One region of the Dermacoccus sp. PAMC28757 genome, then DNA from elsewhere that is predicted to be linked to it. Evidence: predicted binding sites of a transcription regulator. Region 1 holds the regulator's gene; the other holds the start of a gene.
The links. The regulator LexA, encoded in region 1, represses DNA repair genes until DNA is damaged. The targets are predictions, from matches to a motif close to TCGAACANNTGTTCGA.

Region 1 (4,410 bases):
CGTTGGCGGCGGGTTCGCCGGTCAACAATGCTTCCCTCGTGCTCGATGTGGCGACGCCGAGCGTGCATGCGCTCATGCTCGGCGACGTCGAACGGGAGGCGCAGGCCGCGTGCATCGGGGAGGTGACGCGCCGAGCAGCGTCGCGTCCCTACGACCTCGTCAAGGTCGCTCACCACGGCAGCGCGAACCAGAGTGCCGGGCTCTATCGGGCGGCTTCGGCGCGGGTCGGCCTCATCGGGGTGGGGGAGGGCAACGATTACGGACACCCGAAGGAATCGCTCCTGTCGTTACTCGCCCAGAGCGGAACAGCCGTCTACCGAACGGACCTTTCAGGAGACCTCGACGTCGTACCCGTCGGTAGATCGCTCACGGTCGAACCGCAGAGATGACACCGGTGAGAGTCGCAGGAGATTCCACTCGCGAGCCGGAGGGAACCGGCTACAGGTTCGGCAGAGCGTCGGTTGCTTCCCGCAGCGCGTCGAGGGTGGCCTTGACCGCCGGCACACGCTGGAGGTCGGGCGTGGTGACAGCCTGAACCGAACGACGGCTCGCCGGCTCGATGGCGATGGTGGCCACGCGGGGGTGCTGGGTCGAACGCAGGATGAGCTCCGGGATGAGGGCCACGCCCAACCCCTCGGCCACGAGTCCGAGCACGGTGACGTAGTCCTCGGTCTCGAACGCGACGTCAGGGGTGTAACCCGCCGAGGTGGCGAGCGAGAGCAGGTGGCCCCGGCAGCGCGGGCATCCGGCGATCCACGACGCGGACTCGAGCTCCTCCATCGACACGGAGCCCCTTCCGGCGAACGGGTGATCGGCCGGTACGGCGAGGCGCACCTCGTCCTCGAGCAGGTCGAGCGTGGTGAGCCCCTCGAGATCCTCCGCGTGTGCCGCGATCTCGTCGCCGTCGTAGGAGAACGCGACTGCAACATCGCAATCTCCCGCCCGAAGCGCCGCGAGTGACTCCGGCGGCTCCGCTTCCGCGAAGGTGACCTGAACGTCGGGGTAGCGCTGCTTGACGAGCGACAGCGCTCGTGGGACGACGGTCGACGAGGCCGAGGGGAAGGCCATGAGGCGCACTCGTCCCGCCCTCAGGCCGGCGATCGAGGCCACTTCGCCCTCCGCCGCCTCGAGAGCGGCGAGCACCGGAGTGGCTGTGCGGGCGAGCACGTGGCCCGCCTCGGTCAGACGCACCGAACGTCCGAGGCGCTCGACGAGAGCCGTGCCCGTCTTGTCCTCCAAGCGGCGCACCATCTGGGACACGGCAGGCTGGGAGTAGCCCAGGGAAGCAGCGGCAGCGGTGAAGCTACCCTCCTGGGCAATGGCTTTCATGACCCGAAGGCCGGCGGCGTCGATCATCCGTAGAGAATAACCCGGCGTTATCGGATGTTGTAGTTTCTATCGATTGTCGAATGAGGGGCCACCTGTGACTGCAGAGTTGGCGGAGTTCGTCGCGCAGGGCGACCTGTTCGTGCTCACCGGGGCGGGTCTCTCGACCGAGTCGGGCATTCCCGACTACCGCAAGCCTGACGGCACCCGCCGAACGGTTCCCATGACGTTCCAGCAGTTCCTCAGCGGGGACGACGCGCGCCGACGCTACTGGGTTCGCAGCGCCGTCGGGTGGGAACGTTTCGCCGCGGCTCGGCCCAACGGCGGCCACCACGCTGTTGCAGCCTTGCAGCGCGCAGGTCTCGTGCAACACCTCGTGACGCAGAACGTCGACGGTCTTCATGCGGCCTCCGGAGCGGACGCCCTCGAACTGCACGGTTCGCTCTCCTCGGTGCAGTGCGTCGAGTGCGGCAGCCGCTCGAATCGAGCCGAGTTCCAGGGGCGCATCCGCGACGCCAACCCGAACCTCCCGCGCGACGTGGCCCTGTTGGCCGACGGAGACGCCGAGGTTGCCCGGAGTGCAGAGGATGCGTTCGTCCTCGTGGCCTGTCCGCACTGTGGTTCGCTCGTCGTTAAGCCCGACGTCGTGATGTTCGGCGAGAGCGTGCCCACCGCGACGGTTGAGCACTGCTACGCGCAGCTCGAACTGTCACGGGCGGTTCTCGTTCTCGGAAGTTCGCTCAAGGTGATGTCGGGCTTCCGGTTCGTCTCGGCCGGGCTCAAGGCGGGCAAGCCCGTGGCCCTGGTCGGTCTGGGAAGCATGCGCGGTTCGGAGCGCGCCGATCTCGTGCTGCACGAACCGCTTGGTGCCACCCTCACCGCGACATGCGAACGCCTCGGCCTGCAGGTGCAGACCGAGGCGAACGCGACGACGTGAGGGTGGGCGAGAGTCAGACGCTGCGCAGCACCGCCGTGACCTTGCCCATGATGCTGGCTTCGTCGCCGTCGATCGGCTCGTAGTTCTCGTTCGCGGGCAGGAGCCACGTCTTGCCGTTCGTGCGCTTGAACGTCTTCACGGTGGCCTCGCCGTCGAGCAGCGCAGCCACGATCTCACCGTTGGACGCCTCCGGCTGCTGGCGCACGACGACCCAGTCGCCGTCGCAGATGGCGGCTTCGATCATCGAGTCGCCGACAACCTTGAGCAGGAACAGTTCGCCGTCACCGACGATCTGACGGGGGAGGGGGAACACGTCCTCGACGGCCTGCTCGGCCAGGATCGGCCCGCCGGCGGCGATGCGTCCGACGACGGGGACGAAGGAGGCCTGCGGACGCTCGTTGCCCGAGTCGGTCTCGTCGTACGTGCTCTCGGACGCTGCACGCACCGAGGTGCCTCCGCGGTAACCGCGGGTGTCGGCGCCGTCGTCGGGGGAGACGACCTCCATGGCGCGAGGGCGGTTGGGGTCGCGACGCAGGTAACCCTTGCGCTCGAGCGTGGCGAGCTGGTGTGCGACGGAGCTCGGGCTCGTCAGCCCGACGGCCTCACCGATCTCGCGCAGACTCGGCGGGTAACCGCGCTCGTCGACCGAGCGCCGGATGACGGTGAGCACTTTCTGCTGGCGCGGGGTCAGTTTGCCCTTCGCGCGGTTGTTCATGGAGTGGACCTCACCCATGGCGTCTCCTCACATCGACGAAAACAGTGATCTCGCGGACGCGGACCTCGGTGCGGAGCCCTGATTCTCCCCGGAATTCCGGGGTTGTCGGTGGCCGCTGATTCGGTGTGAGCGTTCGGGATCAACGTAGGCACCACCGTACACAGTTTTCGCAAACATGTACGAGAAACACGCCGCCGACGGCCTTGCTTTCGAACGTTTGTGTCGTACAGTTGTTCTATCGCACGGATGTTCGATGCATCCGCGCCGAGTCAGGAGGAATGAACATGAGTGCTGTGCCCAGTCTGGACGTCCCGGCGGTCGCGCCGAGCCCCCGTCGTCACCTGCACCTCGTTCCGTCGGGGCCTGCGGTCGTCGATTCCCTCGAGGGTGGTCGTAGCGCGCGGCGCGCCCCGTTGACGCGTCGTGCCGTTCTCGCTCGCCGTCGCTTCGCTGCCCTTCTGGCGCTTCTGATTCTCGTCGGCGGTGGCCTCCTTGCGGCCAAGGCCGTGGCCGAAGCTAACCCTGCCGGTGGCGCGACGTCGGTCACGGTGAAGGACGGGGAGACCCTTTCTCAGATCGCCGCTCGTGAGCTGCCGTCCTTGCGTAACGACCGTGGTGTGGTGGCCATCCAGGAGGCCAACAACATGAGCTCGATGCACGTTCAGGCCGGCCAGCGAATTCTCGTTCCGGCAGGCTGAGCGGCCCCCTCGGCGTGTCGCTGGGGCGAGCCGCACATCTTTTCCGCGTCATTGCTGGGGTTGGTGCGCCGGGTTTGCCGACACGGTTGCGAGCGGTCGCCAACGCAACCTAGGATTCCTAGATGTAGGGCACAGGCGCCCTAATGCCCCCAACATGTGGTTGTTTGCGGAAGAGTTCCCGCGATGCCGGTGTTGGGGTTCATACCGTCACGAGGCGGTGGAATCCTGCGATCGAGAGGCGTGGCACGTGCACTGTCCCTTCTGCCGCAACGCCGACTCCCGTGTGGTCGACTCCCGTTCGACCGAGGACGGCACCTGCATCAAGCGTCGCCGCCAGTGCCCCGACTGCGGCAAGCGTTTCTCCACCGTCGAGACCGCGAGCCTCACGGTCGTCAAGCGCTCCGGTGTGAGCGAACCCTTCTCTCGCGACAAGGTCATGTCGGGCGTGCGCAAGGCCTGCCAGGGCCGCCCGGTTTCCGACGATCAGCTCGCCGTCCTCGCTCAGCAGGTGGAGGAGTCGATCCGCTCCAAGGGGGCTGCGGAGATCGACGCCCACGATGTCGGCATCGAGATCCTCGGCCCGCTGCGCGAACTTGACCACGTCGCGTACCTGCGGTTCGCGTCCGTCTACCAGGCCTTCGAGTCACTGACTGACTTCGAGGACGCCGTCGCCGACCTGCGCAGGCACGCTCTGCGCGACGCCGGCTGAGCTCCACAGACTCACCCCCTACTTC
Region 2 (4,410 bases), 1.2 Mb from region 1:
CCCTCGGGCTCCGCGCCGCTATGGGAGGCGGACTCGTATCGGGCCACGTCGACGCCCGCTGCACGCGCTGCGGCGACGCCCTCGACGTGTGCTTTGTCGGCGACAAGGAGAGCCAGACACTCGATACCGTCAACTGCGAGATCGCGGGCGGCGTACAACGCGTCGCCACCGTTGTTTCCGGGGCCAACCAGGACCACGACCCGCGGCGACGTCACGCCCCGCCGCTCGAGTTCAGCGACCTCGCGTCTCACGATGTCGGCGAGTCCCCTTGCGGCGCGCTGCATCAGAGCACCGTCGGTGAAGTCGTCACCCGTGGCTTCTTCAGCAGCGCGTACGGCGTCAACCGACCATGCTGCTCGAATGCCGCCGTCGGAGTTGTCCCGCCAGGCAGCAGCACCACCATCCGCGTGCTGAACCTCCCCCGCGCTGGCGTCACGCCGACCGCCACCGTTCGGGCTCAGCCGTCCCGATCCGTCTGGCGTAGACGCGAGGGTGTTCTCGTGGCGAAGCTCGTCATCCGCCATGTCAGCCCTCCGCGATGCAGACGGCGGAGGCGATGCCACCGTCGTGGGTGAGCGAGAGGTGAAGCGCGTCGACGTCGAGCGCGCTCATGCGAGCTTGAACGGTGCCGCCGGTGCGGAAGTAGGGCTGACCGTCGCTGTTCTTGTCGACCTCGGCGTCCTGCCAGCTCATTCCGGGCGGCGCGCCGAGCGCCTTGCTGAGCGCTTCCTTCGCTGCGAAGCGGGCGGCCAATGAGCGGATCGGCAGGTCGCGCTCGCTCGGCGTGAACAGCCGGTCACGCATCTCCGGGGTGTCTGCGAGTTTCTGCGCGAACCGGTCAATTTCGACGACGTCGATTCCCACTCCAACGATCATGTGGCCAGTCAACCACGCGTCGTTTCTTCCCGGTTCAGCTGCGGGTCACCGGCCTGCGGCCAAGGAGCCGAATCCCAGCCACGGGCGCGCTTGTCTGAGTCAGGCGGCTGGAGCGGTGAAGACTGCCGGCTGCGGCAGCGTCGGGCCGCTGGGGAGAGTCAGCCAACGGTGGCCGGTGGGCGACTCCCACAGGCACTCGCCGTCCGCCTGCATGACGACCGCGAAGCCGCCGAACGTCTTGGCGCGGTGGTGGTGACGGCACAGGCACTGGAGGTTGGCCGGGCTCGTCGCGCCACCTTCGGCGAAGGGAATCACGTGGTCGACGTCCGTGACGTCGGCCGGGCGGGTGCAGTACGGGAAGCGGCAGTGCCCGTCACGCGTCTTCACCGTGCGCTCGACCAGCGTCGTCGGTCGGTACGAATCGGTCACCGTCGCCAGCGTTGTGACGCGCTCGCCGTCGACGGCCACGAATTCAGAGACGAACTTCGTGCCGACTGCCCCGGCCAGCGCACGAACCGTGGCCGCATCGACGATTCCGACTCCGGGCACCTCCACGTCGCCGAAGGGCATGCGAACGTCGTCGCCGAACCACGCTGCCGCGTTCTTGCGGGCAGAGTTCTCCCCGGAGCATCCGGTAGAGCCGTGCGCGCGAGCGAGAACAGACCGCGACGACAGAGGTTCAGCGGGCGATGACGTCGGTGGGCGCACGGGGACGCGCAGGTGCAATGTCGTGGTGACGGTGGCCTGACCGAGGAGGAGGTCGACGAGGGCATCGGCGCGGGATGGACCGGCGAAGAGCCCGTGGCCGGCTCCGTCACCACTTCTCGGCGCGTTGTCGCGCAGGAACTGCGCCCTCGCGTCGATGGCGGCTCGCACCGTTGCGGCATCGACCGAGTCGAGCACGACACGCATTTCGGTGAGTTGGTCGAACTCGAGGTGCGGGGAGAACCACACGCCCATCTCGCGGCGCTGTTCAACGGGATCAACGGGCCGCGCCAGACCGAGTGACCGCAGGAGGCGCTTCGTCTGCCGGCGGGCGCCTTCGACCGTCATCGTCGGGATACTGCCGGCCGCAAAAAGGCGGTTCACTTCGTCGAGATCGGGAGCCTCGACATGTTCGAGCTCGGACGCGATCGCGGCAACCGAGGCGAAGCGAACCTCACCGCGAAGGGCCGATCGAAGCAGTTCGGGGTGCCTGCAACGCAGCTGCGCGGCGTCATCGGCCATGGCGCCTGCTGCACCGGAACTCATGCCGAGGGCCGGTCCGAAGCTGTCGCCGGCGAATTCCCCCGGAGCGAGCGGGTACGACACGTCGCGCAGGTGCTCGAACTCCAGCGCCTCGACCTGCCGCACTGCTTCGGCGTGCTCGGCGGCCATGACGCGCACGAGTGCATCAGCGGAACGAGAGATCGTGAGGACCGCGGCGGCCGCACCTTCGAGCTGGCGAGCCGTCTCCACCGACTCGGTGATGCGCTCGTCCAGCGACGCGCCGATCTCGGGCAGATCGAGCAGCGGCGAAACGCTCACGAGGGCTTGCTCGACGACAGCTTCGGTGAGCACCGTCCATGCAGCGAGCAACTGCTCGCGAGGCATGCGAGACACCGCGTCGGCGGTTATCTCGAGGTGCTGTTCCATGAACTCATTTTAGTACACTTGTTCGAATAAATGTAGAGGCACTACGCTCGATTTCGCGGGTGCGACCCGACTTCCGCGACACGAATGGTCACCTTCGACGCGGTCGCCCTCCCCGCGCCACGCGGCGGCCTCGACACCCAGCCAGTTCGCCGAGTTGCCGTCAACCGCGGGGCGCGGACTCAGCGAGAGCAGCGGGGAGCAAATGACGTCCCCAAATGCGCGAAACATCGCGCGAGCGGGGACAGTTAAGCCAAAAGCCGCCCCACTTTCGCGACCAACCGCCCATGTCGGAAAAGCACGCCGCCGTCGCACCCCGCCCCCACAAAGACGCCCACGAACGGTAACCAAAAGACAGGCGACCCAAGCACCAGCGACGTGCCCCAAGAAGGCGAGCGGACACGTCTCCAGGCACCCCAGCCGACCACATCCACGCCCGAAGAAGTCCGCTGACGGTAGCCCGGCCGCGCCGCCCCCGACAGTAGCTGTTCCCCACAAGCGCGAAACGTCGCGCAAGTGGGTACCCCCGAGCCGAATACGTCCCCACTTGCGCGACCAATCGCCCGAGTAGGAACCAGGCCAACGAAGACGACGCGCGCACCAAGCACCCACGGCCGGCGACCAAAAGACAGGCAACCCAAGCACCAGCGACGTGCCCCAAGAAGGCGAGCGGACACGTCTCCAGGCACCCAAGCCAGCACCATCCATCTCGCCAACTTCGCCGCCCCGCCCATGGGCATCGCAGGCGATCACGCCGCCCATCCCCCACACCCAAACCCCACAAAACGAAAACCGCGCCGCCCCACAGGGACGACGCGGTTTCCAGCGAAACAGAGGGTCACTCCACGGTGACGGACTTCGCGAGGTTACGCGGCTGGTCGACATCGAGGCCCTTGGCCGTCGAGAGCTCCAGCGAGAACACCTGCAGCGGCACGATGGCGAGCAGCGGTGCGAGCAGCGGAGCCGACTTCGGGATGCGGATGACCTCGTCGGCGAACGGCACGACAGCCTCGTCGCCCTCTTCGGCGATGACGAGGGTGCGAGCGCCGCGAGCGCGGATCTCCTGGATGTTGGAGACAACCTTGCCGTGCAGACCGTGCGGGGTGTCAGGGCCGGGCACGACGATGAACACGGGCTGGCCGGCGTCGATCAGCGCGATCGGGCCGTGCTTGAGCTCACCGGCGGCGAAGCCTTCGGCGTGGATGTAGGCAAGCTCCTTGAGCTTGAGCGCGCCCTCCATGGCGATCGGGTAGCCGACGTTGCGGCCGAGGAAGAGCACCGAGCGGGTGTCGGCCATGAAGCGGGCGATCTCGCGCACGCGGTCGAGGTGGCCGAGAAGCTCGTCGATCTTGGCCGGCATCTCTTGCAGTTCGGCCATGACCTTCTTCGCGTCGTCGGCGTACGTGCCGCCGCGCAGCTGCGCGAGGTACAGGCCGAGCACGTAGCAGGCGGTGATCTGCGCGAGGAAGGCCTTCGTCGACGCGACGGCGATCTCCGGGCCGGCGTGCGTGTAGAGCACGGCGTCGGACTCACGCGGAATGGTCGCACCGTGCGTGTTGCAGATGCTCAGCGTGTTCGCGCCTAGGTCACGGGCGTGCTTGACGGCCATGAGCGTGTCCATCGTCTCGCCCGACTGCGAGATCGAGACGACGAGCGTGCGCTCGGAAACGATCGGGTCGCAGTAGCGGAACTCGTGCGCGAGCGCGACCTCGACGGGGATGCGCGTCCAGTGCTCGAGGGCGTACTTGGCGACCATGCCGGCGTACGCGGCGGTGCCGCAGGCGACGATGGTGATGCGGTCGATGTTCTTGAGCTCGTCCTCGGAGATGCGGATCTCGTCGAGGGCGAGGCGACCTTCGGAGTCGGTGCGTCCGAGCAGCGTGTCGCGCACGGCGTCGGGCT

Region 2: H7F30_RS07035 (HNH endonuclease signature motif containing protein) is a predicted target of LexA. The motif match lies at 2,522-2,537, and genes of this name have one in related genera.

The regions. Positions count from the first base shown of each region.
Region 1 covers NZ_CP060292.1:2,622,232-2,626,641, reverse strand. Annotated here, with positions in the region: gene H7F30_RS12490 (ComEC/Rec2 family competence protein) at 1-389, shown strand, start outside; gene H7F30_RS12485 (LysR family transcriptional regulator) at 439-1,356, opposite strand; gene H7F30_RS12480 (Sir2 family NAD-dependent protein deacetylase) at 1,424-2,263, shown strand; gene lexA (transcriptional repressor LexA) at 2,277-2,996, opposite strand; gene H7F30_RS12470 (LysM peptidoglycan-binding domain-containing protein) at 3,263-3,676, shown strand; gene nrdR (transcriptional regulator NrdR) at 3,924-4,385, shown strand.
Region 2 covers NZ_CP060292.1:1,456,796-1,461,205, reverse strand. Annotated here, with positions in the region: gene H7F30_RS07045 (bifunctional ADP-dependent NAD(P)H-hydrate dehydratase/NAD(P)H-hydrate epimerase) at 1-524, opposite strand, end outside; gene H7F30_RS07040 (holo-ACP synthase) at 526-876, opposite strand; gene H7F30_RS07035 (HNH endonuclease signature motif containing protein) at 976-2,511, opposite strand; gene glmS (glutamine--fructose-6-phosphate transaminase (isomerizing)) at 3,347-4,410, opposite strand, start outside.